2 regions of the Kocuria oceani genome follow, and region 2 is predicted to be linked to the other one. Evidence: predicted binding sites of a transcription regulator. Region 2 holds the regulator's gene; the other holds the start of a gene.
What was found. Region 2 encodes HspR, which represses chaperone genes until heat shock. Its sites were predicted from a motif close to AAGTTGAGTCNNNNNGACTCAACTT; they were not measured.
Positions count from the first base shown of each region.

Region 1: the regulator HspR is predicted to act here: its motif matches at 3,055-3,079, upstream of PU704_RS11620 (Hsp20/alpha crystallin family protein).

Region 1 is NZ_JARAMH010000009.1:72,506-81,441, forward strand. Features, by position in the region: gene PU704_RS11615 (NADP-dependent isocitrate dehydrogenase) at 109-2,331, opposite strand; gene PU704_RS11620 (Hsp20/alpha crystallin family protein) at 2,515-3,018, opposite strand; gene PU704_RS11625 (Gfo/Idh/MocA family protein) at 3,174-4,268, opposite strand; gene PU704_RS11630 (TetR/AcrR family transcriptional regulator) at 4,350-5,000, shown strand; gene PU704_RS11635 (gamma carbonic anhydrase family protein) at 5,038-5,574, opposite strand; gene PU704_RS11640 (beta-phosphoglucomutase family hydrolase) at 5,625-8,936, opposite strand, start outside.
Region 2 is NZ_JARAMH010000004.1:109,634-118,569, forward strand. Features, by position in the region: gene dnaK (molecular chaperone DnaK) at 305-2,161, shown strand; gene PU704_RS05845 (nucleotide exchange factor GrpE) at 2,164-2,799, shown strand; gene PU704_RS05850 (DnaJ C-terminal domain-containing protein) at 2,955-3,971, shown strand; gene PU704_RS05855 (heat shock protein transcriptional repressor HspR) at 3,973-4,413, shown strand; gene PU704_RS05860 (GNAT family N-acetyltransferase) at 4,535-5,023, opposite strand; gene trmB (tRNA (guanosine(46)-N7)-methyltransferase TrmB) at 5,020-5,931, opposite strand; gene PU704_RS05870 (LOG family protein) at 5,936-6,550, opposite strand; gene PU704_RS05875 (multidrug effflux MFS transporter) at 6,716-8,032, shown strand; gene PU704_RS05880 (alanine/glycine:cation symporter family protein) at 8,164-8,936, shown strand, end outside.

The DNA of each region.
Region 1 (8,936 bases), on a different contig from region 2:
CGGCGCGGCTGCGGCGCCGCGCACGGCAACGGCCGCACCCCCGAGGGGGATGCGGCCGTTGCCGTGCGTGCGGGTCGCGCCGGGCGGCGCGACCCGCACGGGGTCGACTCACACGGACAGCGAGGCGAGCACCCGGTTGAAGGTCTCCGAGGGGCGCATCACCGCGAACGTCTTGGCGTCGTCGGGGCGGTAGTAGCCCCCGATGTCCGCCGGGCTGCCCTGCACGGAGAGCAGCTCCTCGTTGATCGCGTCCTCGTGGGCGGCCAGCTGCTCCGCCACGGAGGTGAAGGCCTGGGCCAGCTCGGTGTCCTCGTCCTGGCGGGCCAGCTCCTGGGCCCAGTACAGGGCCAGGTAGAAGTGGCTGCCGCGGTTGTCGATCTCCCCGACCTTCCGGCTGGGGGACTTGTTCTCCTCCAGGAAGGTGCCGGTGGCACGGTCGAGGCACGCGCCGAGGATGCGGGCGCGGGCGTTGTCCGCCGTGGAGGCCAGGTGCTCCAGGCTCGCGGCCAGGGCCAGGAACTCGCCGAGGCTGTCCCAGCGCAGGTGGTTCTCCTCGACCAGCTGCTGGACGTGCTTGGGCGCGGACCCGCCGGCGCCGGTCTCGAAGAGGCCGCCGCCGTTGATCAGCGGGACCACGGAGAGCATCTTCGCGGAGGTGCCCAGCTCGAGGATCGGGAACAGGTCGGTCAGGTAGTCGCGCAGCACGTTGCCGGTGACGGAGATCGTGTCCTCACCGCGGCGGATCCGGTCGATGGAGAACGCGGTGGCCTCCATGGGGGACATGATCTCGAGCTGCAGGCCCTCGGTGTCGTGCTCCGCGAGGTACTGCTCGACCTTGGCGATGAGGTTGGTGTCGTGGGCGCGGGTGCGGTCCAGCCAGAACACCGCCGGCGTCGCGGAGGCCCGGGCGCGGGTCACGGCCAGCTTCACCCAGTCCCGGATCGCGACGTCCTTGGTCTGGCAGGCGCGCCAGATGTCGCCGGGGAAGACCTCGTGCTCGATCAGCACGGTGCCGGAGGAGTCGACGAGCTGGACGCTGCCCTTCGCGGGGATCTCGAAGGTCTTGTCGTGGGAGCCGTACTCCTCGGCCTTCATCGCCATGAGGCCCACGTTCGGGACGGAGCCCATGGTCCGCGGGTCGAACGCGCCGTGGGCGCGGCAGTCGTCGATCACGGCCTGGTAGATCCCGGCGTAGGAGCTGTCCGGCAGCACCGCCAGGGTGTCGGCCTCCTCGCCGTCCGGGCCCCACATGTGCCCGGAGGTGCGGATCATGGCCGGCATCGAGGCGTCCACGATGACGTCCGAGGGCACGTGCAGGTTGCTGATGCCCTTGTCGGAGTTCACCATCGCCAGCGCCGGGCCGTCGGCCAGGCCCTTGTCGATCGCGGCCCGGACCTCGTCGCGGACCTCGGCCGGGAGCGCATCGAGGCCGTTGAGGATCGCGGCCAGGCCGTTGGCGGGGGAGAGGCCGGCCTGCTCCAGGGTGGCGCCGTGGGCGGCGAAGAGCTCCGGGAAGAACGCCTTGATGACGTGGCCGAAGATGATCGGGTCGGAGACCTTCATCATGGTGGCCTTCAGGTGCACCGAGAACAGGACGCCCTCCCGCTTGGCGCGCTCGACCTGCTCGGCGAGGAACGCGTCCAGGGCGGCGGCCCGCATCACCGTGGCGTCGACGACCTCGCCGGCGAGCACGGGCACGGACTCCTTGAGCACCGTGGTGCTGCCGTCCTCGCCGACCAGGCGGATCTGGAGGGTGTCCTCGGAGTCCATGACCACGGACTTCTCGTTGTCGCGGAAGTCGTCCGCGGCCATGGTGGCCACGTTGGTCCGGGAGTCCGCGGACCACTCGCCCATCCGGTGCGGGTTCTTGCGGGCGTAGTTCTTCACCGAGGCGGGGGCGCGGCGGTCGGAGTTGCCCTCGCGCAGGACCGGGTTCACGGCGGAGCCCTTGATCTTGTCGTAGCGGGCGCGGGTGTCCTTCTGCTCGTCGGTCTCCGGCTCGTCCGGGTAGTCCGGCAGGGCGACGCCCTGTTCCTGCAGCTCCTTCACCGCGGCCTTGAGCTGCGGGACGGAGGCGGAGATGTTCGGCAGCTTGATGATGTTGGCCTCGGGCTTCTTCGCCAGGTCGCCGAGCTCGGCGAGGGCGTCGTCGACCCGCTGCTCCTGGGGCAGCCGGTCGCTGAAGGCCGCGAGGATGCGCCCGGCCAGGGAGATGTCCCGGGTCTCGACCTCGACGCCGGCGGTCGAGGCGTAGGCCTCGATGACCGGCTTGAAGGAGTAGGTGGCGAGCAGGGGCGCCTCGTCGGTGCGGGTGTAGATGATCTTGGCCATGTGCGGGCTGTCTCCCATGTCTGTCGACGGATGCGGGTCGGTGTGTCCTGGTGCCAAGATACCCGAGCCCGCGCCCGCCCCGTTGACCGGCGCCCGCCCGAGGGCGCTCCCGGGCACGGCCACGGGCCCGCTCCCCGGGGGGAACGGGCCCGTGGCCGCGGCGGTGCCGGGGCGCCGGCGGGATCAGCCCTCGGTGGACTGCGTGGAGCGGGTGCCGTTGACGAGCTCGCCCTCGCCGATCACCCGGTCGCCCTCCTGCCCCTCGTCCAGGGCCTGCTGCTCGCCCTGGCCGGAGACCACCTGGATCTTGCGCGGCTTGGCCTGGGCGGACACCGGGATGGTCACCGTGAGCACGCCGTTGTCGTAGCTCGCGGCGATGTTCTGGATGTCGATGCCCTGGCCGAGGTTGAGCTGGCGGACGAACGAGGAGCTCTGCCGCTCCCGGGTGATCCACTGGACGTCCTGGACCTCGGGCAGCTTCCGCTCGGCCCGGATGGTCAGCAGCTGACCGTCGACGTCGACGTCGACGCTGTCCGGGTCGATGCCGGGCAGGTCGGCCCGCAGGATGTAGCGGTCGCCGTCCCGGTAGAGGTCCATCGGCATCTCCCGCAGGCCCTGGCGGGCGAACAGCGAGGCGGCGAGGCGGTCGAAATCGTTGAACGGCGTGAACATCGTGGCCACGTCCATCATCTCCTCAACTCCATGAGCAGTGCCCTTGACATTTAGTTGAGTCATATCGGCTCAACTGTGCTCGATGATAGCGCCGTCGCGGGGCGAGGTTCAACGGTTGGCGCGGCCGATCGCCCAGGGCGAACCCGGATGCCGGCGGGGTGGTGCGGCCCTCAGCGGCGGTCGTTCGGGTAGTCCACCCCGATCCGTTCCCGGACCCGGTCGAAGAGCTCGACAAGCTCGAGGGAGTCCGCCCACGGCATCACGGGGGACTCCGGCAGCCCCTGCTGGATGCAGCGGGTGGCCTCGCGCATCTCGTAGACGTACCCGGCCCCGGTCACCTCCACCTGCTCCACGACCGGGGCGGCACCTCCGCGCGCGCCGTCGGCGCTCTGCAGCACCAGGGTCGTGGGGCAGTTGATCCGCCCGTCCACGCGCAGCCAGCCGTGCGTGCCGCTGACGGTGACCTGGTGCGGCACGGTGCTGGAGAGGGTGCCGCTCACATGGCCCCGGCCGTGCCCGAAGTCCAGGGTCAGGGCGGTGTCCAGGTCCACGGCCGTGGCGCCCAGCTCGGCCCGCGCCGTCCAGCTCTCCGGGGCGCCCAGCACGGCCCCGGTCCAGGTCAGCGGATAGACCATCATGTCCAGCAGCACCCCGCCGCCGTCGGCGTTGCGGAAGAGCCGGTGGTCGGGGTCCACCGGGCGGTGGGTGCCGATCGAGGCCTCGACCGAGCGGACCCGGCCCAGCCGCCCCGCCCGGATCCAGTGCATCGCCGTGCGGAAGCCGGGGGTCATCCGGGTCCAGACGGCCTCCATGAGGAACACCCCGTGCGCGCGCGCCAGCCCCAGGAGGTCGCGGACCTCTGCGGCGGTCATCGCCAGGGCCTTCTCGCACACCACGTGCTTGCCCGCGCGCAGCAGCGCGGACACGTCCCGGTGGTGGTAGCCGTGCGGCGTGGCGACGTAGACCACCTCCACGTCCGGGTCGGCCGCGAGGCGCTCCAGGCCCGTGCTCCCGGCGGTGTTCCCGTACGCCCGCTCCACCCCGTGCCGGCGGGCGAAGTCCTCGGCGCGGTGCTGGTCGCGGGAGCTCACGGCGACGAGCCGGGCGTCGGGCAGGGCGGCGATGTCCGGGACCACCTTCTCGGCGATGTCGGCCGTGCTGACCACGCCCCAGCCGAGCGTGCGGCCGGTCGGCGTGAGCGGGGCGTCCAGGTGGGCCGCGTCGAGGGCGGCGTCGACGAAGGGCGGGAGGGGGGTGGCAGGCATGGGCGCATTCTGCCACGCCTCGCCCGGAGGGACGGGCCCCGGCACCGAACCGAACGACCGTTCGTCGCCTACACTGGCGGCGTGCCCCGGGTCAGCCAGCAGTACAAGGACGAACGCCGCCGCGAGATCGTCGCGGCCGCCAGCCGCTGCTTCCTGGAGCACGGCTTCGGCGGGGCCTCGATGCACCGGATCATCGCCGCGACGGGCCTGTCCGCGGGGGCGCTGTACAACCACTTCCCGTCCAAGCACGAACTCGTGGTCGCGTCCGCGCGGGCGGCTCTGGACCGCGTCCTGACGGCGGACGAGGATCCGGCACCGGCCGGGGACGAGGGCACGGCCCGGGCCGCGGCGGGGGAGGGGTCCGGGCGGTCGGCGGGCGCCACCGGCGGGGACCCGGCCGGGTGGGTGGCGGAGCTGCTGGAGCGGCTCGCCGCGGACCCGGCGGCCACGCGGCTGCTGCTGATCACGTGGGGCGAGGCCGTGAGCGAACCGGCCCTGGCCGCGGTGGCCGGCGAGCACCTCGCCCGGGTGCGCGAGCAGGTCGAGGAGCGCTACGGCCGGTGGGCCGCCGAGGAGCTCGGCCTGGGCCCGGACCGCTCCCGGGAGTGGGTCGCGATGTTCGCCCAGGCCATCCTCTCGGTGCTGCAGGGCTACGTGGTGCAGTCGTGCCTGCTGCCCGGATTCGACCACGACGCCTACCTGGACTACGCGCGCACCCTGGCGGCGCAGTGACCGGGCGGCGCAGTGACCGGGCGGCCGGCGTCCGGGCTCAGGCGTTCAGCTGTCGGTGCTCGGCGGAGAGCTGCACGTAGGTCCGGGCGTTGGCGCGCACCTTCTCCCGCTCCGGCCCGGTGAGCTCGCGCCGGACCTTGGCGGGGACCCCGGCCACGAGCGAGCCCGGCGGCACCACGGTGCCCTCGAGGACCACGGCGCCGGCGGCGACCAGGGACCCGGAGCCGATCACGGCCCCGTTGAGGACGGTCGCGTTCATCCCCACCAGGACCTCGTCCTCCACGGTGCAGCCGTGGACCACGGCACCGTGGCCCACGCTCACGCCGGCCCCGATCGTGCAGGGGTGGCCGGGATCGGAGTGGACCACCACGTTGTCCTGCAGGTTCGAGCCCGCACCCAGCCGCACCGGGGAACGGTCCCCGCGCACCGTGGCACCGTAGAAGACGCCGGAGTCCGGGCCCAGCTCCACGTCGCCGACCACGGTCGCGGTCGGCGCCACGAAGGCGGAGGCGGCGATCCGGGGCGTGTGCCCGGCGTGCGGGAGGACCAGGCCGGTCGGGGCGGGGCGCTGCATGGCCCCAGCGTAGCGGCCGCCGCCGGGGATCCCGCGGCGGCCGGTCCGGCTCAGGCGTGCCGCGACGCCGCCGGGACCGTGCCCAGCGGGTGGCGCTGCTGGATCGCGACCCGGATCTTCTGCCCGCCCTTGAGCACGTACTCGGCCCCGTGCACGTGGATGGTGACGCTGCCGGCCCGCCGCGAGGTGCCCTCGAGCTCGAGCACGTGGTGGTCGATGCAGACGCGGATCACCTGGCCCCGGTAGAGGACGGTGAACTTGACCCGCTCCAGCTGGCTGGGCAGCGCGGGGTCGAACTCCAGCCACTCCCCGCGCACGCGCAGGCCCGCGTAGGCCCGGGTGACGACGTCCACGGAGCCGGCCATCGCGCCGAGGTGGATCCCCTCGCCCGTGGTCCCGCCCTGGGTGTCGTCCAGGTCGATCAGCAGCGCGTCCTGGAAGGCCGACCAGGACCGGTCCGGGTTCAGCCAGGCGAGCACCGAGGCGTTGACCACCCGGGAGAGGGACGAGCCGTGCGAGGACCGCGCGATGTAGAAGTCCACGGTGCGCTCGATCGCGGCGTGGTCCACCTCGTAGCCCATCCGTCCGAGCTCCTCCACGAGGCCGTCGGGGCCGAAGAGGTAGACGAGCATGATCGTGTCCGCCTGCTTGGCCAGCTTGTAGTTGTTGGTCATGTCGCCCTCGTTCTCCAGCAGGAGGTCGAGGCGGCCGATGTTGCGGTACTTGGCCCGGTAGAACTCCCAGTCCAGCTCGTCGAGGTCGTCGTAGCCGTGGAACTGGCTGATGGTGCCGTCCTTGTTGAACGGCACGAACATCCGCTCGGACATCCGCTGCCAGGTCCCCACCTCCTCCGCCGAGAGGCCGAAGCGGGCGGAGAGCTCCTCGCGCTGGTGCTCGACCATGTGGTGGAAGATGTGGGCGCTGTGCCGGAACAGCCAGGCCGCCAGCACGTTCGTGTAGGCGTTGTCCTTCAGCCCGCCGCCGTGCTGGCCGCGGGGACCGTCGTGGTACTCGTCCGGCCCCATCACCCCGGCGATGTGGTAGCGGCCGTCCGCGGGGTCGTAGTCGGTCAGGGACGCGAAGAGGCGGGTGATGCCGATGATCAGCTCCGCGCCCTGGCCGGCCAGCCAGTCGACGTCGTCGGTGGTCTCGTAGTAGATCCAGGCGTTGTGGGCGATCGCGAGGCCCACGTGGAACTGCCGCCAGGAGTTGTCGGGCAGCCACCGGTTGGAGTGGTGGTTGAACAGCTCCGGCGGGGTCTCCTCCCGCCCGTCCGACCCGGACTGCCAGGGGAACGCCGCGCCCTCGAGGCCGAACTCCATGGCGCGGTGCTTGGCCATGGGCAGCCGGCGCCACCGGTAGGAGAGCAGCGAGCGCGTCACCTGCGGCTCCCGCAGGTTGACCACCGGCAGGATGTAGAGCTCGTCCCAGAAGATGTGCCCGCGGTAGCCCTCGCCGTGCAGGCCGCGGGCCGGCACGCCGGCGTCGCGCAGCGACATGTGGGGGGCGAGGGTCTGGGACACGTGGAACAGGTGCACCCGCAGGGCCAGCTGGGTGAGGAGCAGCTCGGGGGTCTGCGCCTCGGGGTCCGGGCACACGTCCACGTCGTAGCGGTCCCACAGCAGGGACCACTCGACCTCGTGCGAGGGCAGCAGGCCCCGCACGCCGCTCGGGTTGCGGTCCAGCTCGGCGAGGGCCCCCTCGCGGGGGGAGCCGATCGCGGCGTCGCGGCTGGTGACGACCGCGGTGGTGGAGTCGATGATCACCGGCCGCCCGTCGGCGATGTTGACCTGGTGGCGGCGGAACTCCGTGCCGCCGGGGCGGATCTCCCGGCGCTCCCGCACGTTCTGACCGCCCTCGATCGTGGTGCGCTGCGCGGTGGTGATCTCGATCTTGGACTGCGTGGTGCGCACGTGCGAGAGCAGGGTCTCGTGGTCGTCGGGCAGCGACGTGGACTCGAGGTCCACCAGGTGGTGGTCGTTGAGGTCCTGGTACTCCGCCACCCCCGTGTTGCGGACGCTGGGGTCGATCCCCGTGCGCAGGTGCAGGCGCCCGGAGAAGCCGCGGGCGGTCACGGTGGTCTCCTGCGCGCCCAGGTGCCGGTAGCGCAGCGAGACGAGGCGGCGCTGGACGATCTCCAGGCGGGCGCGGGAGCCGTCCTCCCCGCGGTCGCCGTTGAGGTCGGTCAGCACGAGGGAGCGGATGAGCAGACCGCGGCGCAGGTCCAGCTCGGTGCGCTCCTCGGAGGGGTGCAGCCCGCCCTCGGACCACCAGTCGCCGCCGGAGACCCGCAGGTCCAGGTGCGTCCAGTTGGGCGCGTTGACCATGGACTCGTGCTCGACGTCGCGGCCGCTGAGGTGGCTGACCACCCGGTTGAAGACCCCGGCCAGGTAGTTGCCGGGGTAGTGCACCCCGTTGGCGGAGAACTCGCAGGCCGACCCGCGCACGCCCATGTAGCCGTTGGTCAGGGTCAGCAGCGTCTCCCGCCGGGCCTCCGTCGCCGGGTCGAAGCCCTCGAAGACCAGCTTCCAGGGGTGGTCGCGGCGGGCGCCGAGGTCCAGCTCGCCCACGTCGTTGAGCACGGTCGTGGCGCCGGCCCGGAACAGGTCCCGGCGCTCGCCGTGCCGGCGGATCCCCACCACGGTGCCGAAGCCGCCCGCCGCGGCGGCCTGGACCCCGGACACGGCGTCCTCGATCACCACGGACCGGGCCGGGTCCACGCCCAGCATCCGGGCGCAGGTGAGGAACGTGTCCGGGGCGGGCTTGCCGGGCAGGCCGTGCTCGGCGGCGAAGTGCCCGTCCACGATGATGTCGAAGGAGTCCTGGAGCCCGGCCGCGGCGAGCACCGGGACGCTGTTGCGGCTGGCGGTCACGAGGCCCACCGGCACCCCGGCCGCCCGCAGCCGCTCGATGAGCGCCACGGTCTTCTCGAAGACCCGCACGCCCGTGACCTCCAGGGCCTCCTGGAAGTAGGTGTTCTTCAGCGCCGCCTGGCCCTGCACCGACCACGCCCCCGGGGTCTCGTCGCCCTCGGGCAGGCGGGCGCCGCGGGAGGCGAGCAGGGAGCGGATCCCGTCCTCGCGCCGCCGTCCGTCCACGTAGTGGCGGTAGTCGGCGTCCTCGTCGAAGGCCCGCCGGTCCACCGCCGCGCCCTCCACCGCCGGCTCGAGCCGGTCGTCGGCCAGGATCCCGTCGAAGAGCGTCTTCCAGGCCGCGGCGTGCACGGCGGCGGTGTCGGTGACCACGCCGTCCATGTCGAAGATCACGGCCTCGTGGGGGATGCGGAGCTGGTCGACGGGCTGCGAAGGACCGTCCGAGCCGCCGATGCGGGGCAGGGACGCGGTGAACGGGGCGGTGGGCAG
Region 2 (8,936 bases):
GTGTCGGGATGCGAGCGTGGGCGTGCGGGGCGGACCCGGGGGCGGGCCCGGGGATGTCGAGGAGGGCCCGGAGGCCCGGGCGCAGCAGCCCAGTCTACCGGAGAGCTCTCCCGGCAGCAGGGGGCGGGCCAGCTCTCACGCCAAGCACCGCAGAGAAATTGAGTCGAGTCGACTCAAGTCGACTTGACACCGGCCGGTCGCATGGCAGACTTGAGCCAGGAAAACTCAAGACCTGAGACCTCCGGGACCTCAACGGGGCCACCACGGCCCGCCCGGTTCAGCTCGACCCGAAGGAGAACACTCCATGTCTCGTGCAGTAGGAATCGACCTCGGCACCACCAACTCCGTGGTGTCCGTGCTGGAGGGCGGCGAGCCCACCGTCATCGCGAACGCCGAGGGCAACCGGACCACCCCGTCCGTCGTCGCCTTCTCCAAGGACGGCGAGACCCTGGTCGGCGACATCGCCAAGCGCCAGGCCGTCACCAACGTCGACCGCACCATCGCCTCGGTCAAGCGCCACATGGGCACCGGCTGGTCGAAGGAGATCGACGGCAAGAACTACACCGCGCAGGAGATCTCGGCGCGCATCCTCATGAAGCTGAAGACCGACGCCGAGTCCTACCTGGGCGACAAGGTCACCGACGCCGTGATCACGGTCCCGGCGTACTTCAACGACGCCGAGCGCCAGGCCACGAAGGAGGCCGGCGAGATCGCGGGCATGAACGTGCTGCGCATCGTCAACGAGCCGACCGCCGCGGCCCTGGCCTACGGCCTGGAGAAGGGCAAGGAGGACGAGCTCATCCTCGTCTTCGACCTCGGTGGCGGCACCTTCGACGTCTCCCTGCTCGAGGTCGGCAAGGACGAGGACGACTTCTCCACCATCCAGGTCCGCGCCACCGCCGGTGACAACCGGCTGGGCGGCGACGACTGGGACCAGCGCATCGTCGACTGGCTGCTGTCGCAGGTGAAGTCCAAGACCGGCGCCGACCTGTCCAAGGACAAGATCGCCCTCCAGCGGCTGAAGGAGACCGCGGAGCAGGCCAAGAAGGAGCTGTCCTCCGCGACCAGCACCAACATCTCCCTGCAGTACCTCTCCGTGACCCCCGAGGGCCCGGTGCACCTGGACGAGCGCCTCACCCGCGCCAAGTTCGAGGAGCTGACCCGGGACCTGCTCGAGCGCACCGAGAAGCCGTTCAAGGACGTCATCGCCGAGGCCGGCATCTCCGTGTCCGACATCGACCACGTGGTCCTCGTGGGCGGCTCGACCCGCATGCCCGCGGTCGCCGAGACCGTGCAGCGCCTGGCCGGCCAGGAGCCGAACAAGGGCGTGAACCCGGACGAGGTCGTCGCCGTCGGCGCCGCGATCCAGGCCGGTGTGCTCAAGGGCGACCGCAAGGACGTGCTGCTGATCGACGTGACCCCGCTGTCGCTGGGCATCGAGACCAAGGGCGGCGTGATGACCAAGCTCATCGAGCGCAACACGGCCATCCCCACGAAGCGGTCCGAGACCTTCACCACCGCCGAGGACAACCAGCCCTCCGTGTCCATCCAGGTCTTCCAGGGAGAGCGCCAGTTCACCCGGGACAACAAGAACCTGGGCACCTTCGAGCTGACCGGCATCGCCCCCGCCCCGCGCGGGATGCCGCAGATCGAGGTCACCTTCGACATCGACGCCAACGGCATCGTCCACGTCTCCGCCAAGGACAAGGGCACGGGCACCGAGCAGTCGATGACCATCACGGGTGGGTCCTCCCTCTCCAAGGAGGACATCGACCGCATGGTCAAGGACGCCGAGGCCAACGCCGAGGCGGACCGGGTGCGCCGGGAGGCCGCCGACCTGCGCAACAACGCGGAGCAGCAGGCGTACTCCGTGGACAAGCTGCTGAAGGACAACGACGAGAAGCTGCCCGAGGACGTGAAGTCCGAGGTTCAGGCCGACGTCGACGCCCTGAAGCAGGCGCTCGAGGGTGAGGACGAGGCGGCCGTGAAGTCGGCCTACGACAAGCTCCAGCAGTCCCAGACCAAGCTCGGCGAGGCCCTCTACGCGCAGGCGCAGGCCGACGGCGCCGAGGGCGCCCCCGGCGCCGGCGCCACCGGCGCGGCAGGCGACGAGGACATCGTCGACGCCGAGGTCGTCGACGACGAGAACGAGAAGAAGTGAGCATGCCCGATCCCACGCCAGGACCCGACGAGAACCCGGCGGAGAACGCTTTCGAGAACTCCGCCGGGAACCCCGACGAGCAGGCCGCGCAGGACTCCGGTCCCGGCTCCCCCGAGGAGGCCGGGCCGGAGGGCCTGACCGTGGACGACATCCTCTCGACCCCGCAGTCCACCGACGCCGGCTCCGCCGACGCAGGTGCGGCCGCGGAGGAGGACCCGTCCGCGGCGCTGGCCGCCGAGCGGCTCGAGGAGCTGCGCCGGCTGCAGGCCGAGTTCGTGAACTTCAAGCACCGCACGGCCCGTGAGAAGGAGCAGCTGCGCACGTTCGTGACCGGCGACCTCCTGCAGACCCTGCTGCCGGTGTTCGACGACATCGACGCGGCCCGCCAGGCCGGGGACCTCACCGACGGCCCGTTCGCGTCGATCGCGAACAAGCTGGAGGAGATCCTCGTCCGGCAGGGACTGACCCGCATCGGGGCGGTCGGCGAGACGTTCGACCCGAACGTCCACGAGGCGGTGCTCCAGCAGCCCACCAGCGAGGTCGAGCCCGACCAGGTCTCGATGGTGCTGCGCTCCGGCTTCCGGATCGGCGAGCGCGTCGTGCGGCCGGCCCAGGTGGCCGTCGCCGTCGCCGAGTGAGGCCGGGCCCGGCCTGACCGGCGCGGGAGGGGAGGCCCGTCCACGGGCCTCCCCTCCCGTCCCCCCAGCCACGGCACCGCGCCGGGGCGACCCCAGGACTTCCACCGGGTGCTGCTCGTCAGGACCCCCCACCGGCCCCAGAGAAAGGAGGCGTCATGGCCAGCCAGGACTGGATCGACAAGGACTTCTACAGCATTCTCGGCGTCTCCAAGGACGCGTCCGAGGCGGACATCAAGAAGGCCTACCGCAAGCTCGCCCGCCAGTACCACCCCGACCAGAACCCCGGGGACGCGGAGGCCGAGCAGCGATTCAAGGACATCACCGAGGCGAACTCCGTGCTCTCCGACCCGGAGGAGCGCAAGCAGTACGACGCGATCCGGGCCATGGGCTCCGGTGCCCGCTTCACGGCCGGCGGCCCGGCCGGCGCGGGCGGCTCGGCGAACTTCGAGGACCTTTTCGGGGACATCTTCGGCGCCGGCGGCGGTGGCCGTCGCCGGCGGACCAGCTACTCCACCGGCGGTGCCGGCTTCGGCGGGGCCGGCGGCTTCGAGGACCTGTTCTCGCAGTTCGGCGGCCCGGGCGGCTACGGCGCCCCCGGGGCCGGCTACCAGGCCCCGCCCGCCCGCGGGGAGGACATCCGCACGGAGACCTCCATCCCGTTCCGCTCCTCGGTGCAGGGCACCACCGTGAAGCTGCGCCGCGGCAACGGCCAGGAGACCACGGTGCGCGTCCCGGCCGGGGTGCGCGACGGGCAGAAGCTGAAGCTCGCCGGCAAGGGCCACTCCGGCCCCGGCGGACCCGGCGACCTCTACGTCACCGTGCACGTGGGCTCGCACCCGTTCTTCACCCGCGTGGACGGCACGGACGACGTCGAGGTCACCGTGCCGATCAGCTTCCCCGAGGCGGCCCTGGGCGCCACCGTGGACGTGCCCACCCTGGACGGCGGCACGGTGCGGCTGAAGGTGCCCGCCGGGACCTCCTCGGGCCGGCGCTTCCGCGTCAAGGGCCGCGGGTTCAGCACGGCCAAGGGCACGGGGAACCTGATCGTGACCGTGGAGGTGCACGTGCCCGCCCACCTGGACGAGGCGGCCGAGGCCGCGGTCCGCGCGTTCGCGGAGGCGACCGCCGACGACGACCCTCGGGCGGGCCTGGCCACGAAGGCACGGGTCTGAGATGGCTCTCGACGCCGACCAGCCGCTCTTCGTGATCTCCGTGGCCGCGGAGATCGCGGAGATGCATCCGCAGACGCTGCGCCAGTACGACCGGCTCGGGCTGGTCAAGCCCTCCCGCGCTCCGGGCCGGGCGCGGCGCTACTCCCAGCGGGACATCGAGAAGCTGCAGCAGATCCAGGTGCTCTCCCAGCAGGGCGTGTCCCTGGAGGGCATCCGGCGCATCCTGCAGCTGGAGAACCAGGTCGCGGCCCTGCAGTCGAGGGTGGCGGAGCTGTCCCAGGAGCTCGACGAGGCCCGGGAGCGGGCCGAGGAGTCCTCACGGATCTTCGCCGCCGGGATCGGCGGGGACGTGGTGCGGATGGCCCGCGGCTCGCGCCCGCGGGCCCGCAAGATCTCCCAGGCCGTGGTGCTCTACCGGCCGCCGCGGCAGCAGGAGCGCTGAGCCGCCCGCCGGCGGCGCGGACGGCGGGCGCTCCGTGCGTCCGCGCCCCGGCGCCGCTCAGCGCAGGTGCTGCTCGGCGCAGGTGCTGCTCGGCGCAGGTACTGGGCCGCGCAGAAGCTGCTCAGCGCAGGTGCTTCTCGAAGCCCACGTCGTACACGCCGTCCGTGTAGCTGTGGGCGACACCGGGAAGCGGGACGTACCCGGTGCTCCGGTAGAGGGCGGAGGCCTCGGGCTGGCGGTTGCCGGTGGTGAGGTAGATCCGCCGGTAGCCGGCGGCGGCGGCGAGCCGCTCGAGCTCGGCCAGCACCCGCCGGGAGTACCCCCGCCGGCGGTGAGCGGGATCCGTCCAGATGCGCTTGAGCTCGGCCGTGGCGTCGTCGTGCCGCCGGAAGGCGCCGCCGGCCACCGTCAGCCCGCCCTCGAGCAGCAGCACGAGGCCTCCGGTGGGGGGCCGGAACTCGTCGACGGGGTGGTGCTCCATCTCCTCCGCGCCGATCGACGGGCCGTAGCGCGCCACGTACTCCCGGTGCAGGCCTTCCAGCAGCGGCCGCGTGCGGGGATCTCCCGGGGGCACGACGACGAAGCCGTCCGGGGAGGTTGCCACGCTCACGGAAGCCGGCGGTAGGTCAGGTCGCGCGGCACGCGTCCCGCCTCCTGTGCCTTGCGCTCGAAGCTCGTCAGGACCCGGCCCTCCCAGCGGGGGGCCCAGCCCACGTCCGGGTGCTCGTCGTCGGCGAGCGGACCCGGGTGCAGGTTCTCGAACCGGGGGGCGGCGTCCAGGACCTCGCGCATCACGAGCGCGTACTCCTGCCAGTCCGTGGCCAGACGCCACAGCCCGCCCGGGACGAGCACCCGTGCGGCCAGATCGGCGAAGGCGGGGGAGACGAGGCGCCGCTTGTGGTGGCGGGTCTTGTGCCACGGGTCCGGGAAGAACACCCACAGCTCGTCGACCGAGGCGGGGGCCAGCATGTGCTCCAGGACCTCGGGGGCGTTGGCCTGGACCACCCGGACGTTGTCCACGCCGGCCTGGCCCGCCTTGAGCAGCAGGTCCGCGATCCCCGGCTTGTACACCTCGACGGCGAGGTAGTCGCGAGCGGGATCCTGGGCGGCGGCGTGCACGACGGCCTCGCCCAGCCCGGAGCCGACCTCCACGACCAGAGGAGCCTCGCGCCCGAAGGCCGCGGCCGCGTCGAACTCGTGGTCGGGGTGCACGGAGGTGTCGGTGCGCACGCGCGGGACGTCCAGGACGCGCGTGGGCGCCCAGTCGTCCCACGCCTTCTGGCGGCGGGCGGTCAGACGGTCACCGCGGCGCACGAAGGAGTACGGCCGGCGGTGGAAGGCCGCCGGGACGGGGCCCTGGCCGGTGCCCCCGGCGTGCTCTCCGGCGGCCTCCTCGGCAGGATCCTCGGACGTCGTCTCGGCGCTTCCTGCGGCGCCCTCTTCGGCGCTCACGTCAGCGGCCTCGTCGGCAGGCGGCTCGGCGGGGGTGTCGGCGGGGGAGGGAGTGTGCTCGGTCATCGCCCTACATCCTAGGCGCAGGCCGGACCGGTCCGGTGGCGCTGTCCGGCAGGAGCGGTTCGGCCCAGCGCCGGCGAGGCGCCTCCCACACCGCGAAGCGGGCCAGCAGCTCGTCCGCGTCCTGGGCGACCACGGCGGCGTCACGGTAGTCCGGGCGCACCAGCCCCGCGGCGGACATCGCCGCGACCGCGTCCAGCAGGGGCCCCCAGAACCCGGAGACGTCGAGGAAGCCGACCGGCTTGGCGTGCACCCCCACCTGCAGCCAGGTCCACGCCTCGAAGATCTCCTCCAGGGTGCCGAGCCCTCCGGGCAGGGCCACGAACCCGTCCGCGAGGCGGGCCATCTCCGCCTTGCGCTCGTGCATCGTCTCGACGACGCGCAGCTCGGTCAGGCCGGTGTGGGCCGTCTCGTCCTCGACGAGGGAGCGCGGCATCACCCCGATCACCTCGCCGCCGGCGGCCAGGGCGGCGTCGGCGACGACGCCCATCAGTCCCACGTGGCCGCCGCCGTAGACCACGCCCACCCCGCGGCGGGCGAGCTCGGTGGCGAAGGCCGCGGCGGCCTCGGCGAACAGGGGATCGGAGCCCAGGGATGCCCCGGTGTACACGGCGAGTCTCATGAGGACATTCTCGCCGCACCGGCGCCGATAGCATGAACCGGGCTGCACCCGCGCCCTGCCACGCATCCACAGCGGCGCCCGCCGCCCCGTCCCCGCTCCGCCCCCGCACCCACCATCACCACCCGCACCCGCCCCTGCACGCCCCTTCCCGAGGACCGACCCACCATGAGCTCACCCACCCCCGGCCAGCCGGTCCGTTCCCGTCTGCGTCTCAGCGGCAGGGCGGACCGGGTCGTGCTGGTGGCGGCACTGGGCATCCTCAGCGCGGTCAGCCCCATGGCCACGGACATGTACCTCGCGTCCATGCCGGCCATGGCCGCGCACTTCGGCGCCTCGACCTCCGCGGTGCAGCTGACCCTCACCAGCTACATGATCGGCATGGCCCTGGGGCAGTTCCTGCTGGGCCCGGTCTCCGACGTGCTCGGGAGGCACCGGCTCATGGTCGCCGGCAACGTGCTGTTCCTGCTCAGCTCCGTGGCCGTGGTCCTCGCACCCGGCGTCGGCACGGTGATCGCGCTGCGCGCGGTGCAGGGCGCCGCCGGAGCGGCGGGCGTGGTGATTGCCCGGGCCGTGGTCTCGGACATCGCCTCCGGACGCCGGGCCGCCCAGCTCTTCTCGGTGCTCGCCACCATCACCTCCCTGGCCCCGGTCGTGGCCCCTCTGCTGGGCGGGGTGATCGCCACCGTGGCTCCGTGGCAGACCGTGTTCTGGGCGCTCGCCGCGTTCGGGCTGCTGATGCTCGCGTGCTCGGTCCTCGTGGTCCCGGAGACCCTGCCGCCGCACCGGCGGCACCGAGGCGGCGTCGGGGCCGTCGTCGGCGGCTCCTGGCGCGTGCTGCGCACCCCGTCCTTCATGGGCTACGCGCTGGCCTTCGGAGCGGCGTTCGGGGCGCTGTTCTCCTACATCTCCGCCTCCTCTTTCGTGGTGCAGAACGTGCTCGGCTACTCGGCGCTGGGCTACTCCGTGATCTTCGCGGTCAACGCCTGCGGCTCGATCCTGGGGGCCCTCGTCAACACCCGGCTCGTCGGCAGGACGGAGCCCGGGCCGGTCCTGCGCACCGCCCTCGTGGTCATGGGAACGGTCAACGTGGTGGGGCTCGTCCTGGTCCTCGCGGGCATCACCGGGTGGACCACGCTGGCCCACCTGTTCGTGAGCCAGACCTGCATCGGGTTCATCCTCGGCAACGCCGTGGCGCTGGCCCAGTCGCGGGTGCCCGGCCGGGCGGGCGCCGGCTCGGCGGTGCTCGGGCTGGTCCAGTTCCTCATCGGCGGTCTCGTGAGCCCGCTGACCGGTCTGGCCGGGCAGCACAGCGCGGTGCCCATGGCCGTGTCCATGGCGGTGTGCTCCCTGCTGGCCGTGGGTGCCGTGCTGCTCGCGGCTCGGTGCTCCCGCCGGCCGCCGGGAGCACCGAGCCCCTCCTCCGGCCCGTTTCCGGGGAGAGGCGGGCCGGGACCACATGGCGGAGGGCCTCCGGATCCGTGACCGGCAGCCGGCCTTCCGGCCCTTGACCTGCGGACCGCCGGACCTGTGATTAGATGCCTCCTGCAGAGACGGAGATCACACCCTCGACCGGTCTCCGCTCGACCACCCACCCGACACCCACGGGAGAACACATGCTCCAATCCATCGAGACTGCCCTCGGCACGCTGGGCGGCATCATCTGGGGGCCGTACGTCCTCATCCCTCTGCTGCTCCTCACCGGCCTGTACCTCACGGTCCGGCTGGGCGGGCTGCAGTTCCAACGGCTCGGATCCGCGCTGCGCCTGGCGCTGTTCGAGCGCAAGGACGAGGACGCCCACGGCGGCGACGTCTCCCAGTTCCAGGCGCTGACCACGGCGCTCGCGGCGACCGTGGGCACCGGCAACATCGTGGGCGTGGCCACCGCCATCTCGATCGGCGGCCCCGGCGCGCTGTTCTGGATGTGGGTCACCGGCCTGCTCGGCATGGCGTCCAAGTACTCCGAGGCCTTCCTGGCCGTGCGGTTCCGCACCAAGGACGCCAAGGGTGAGATCTCCGGCGGCCCCCAGTACTACCTGGAGCGGGGCATCCGCTCCGGGTTCGGCAAGTTCCTGGCGATCTTCTTCGCGATCGCCGCCGCCCTGGCCGCGTTCGGGATCGGCAACATGACGCAGGGCAACTCGATCGCCTCCAACGTCGAGAGCTCCTTCGGCGTGCCGACCTGGATCACCGGCGTGGTGCTCGCGGCCCTGACCCTGGCCGTGCTCGTGGGCGGCATCAAGTCCATCGGCAAGGTGACGGCGGGGTTCGTGCCGTTCATGATCCTGTTCTACGTGCTGGGCGCGCTCTTCATCCTGATCGTGAACGTCGCCGCCATCCCGCAGGCCGTCGTCCTGATCTTCACGGACGCCTTCACCGGCACGGCGGC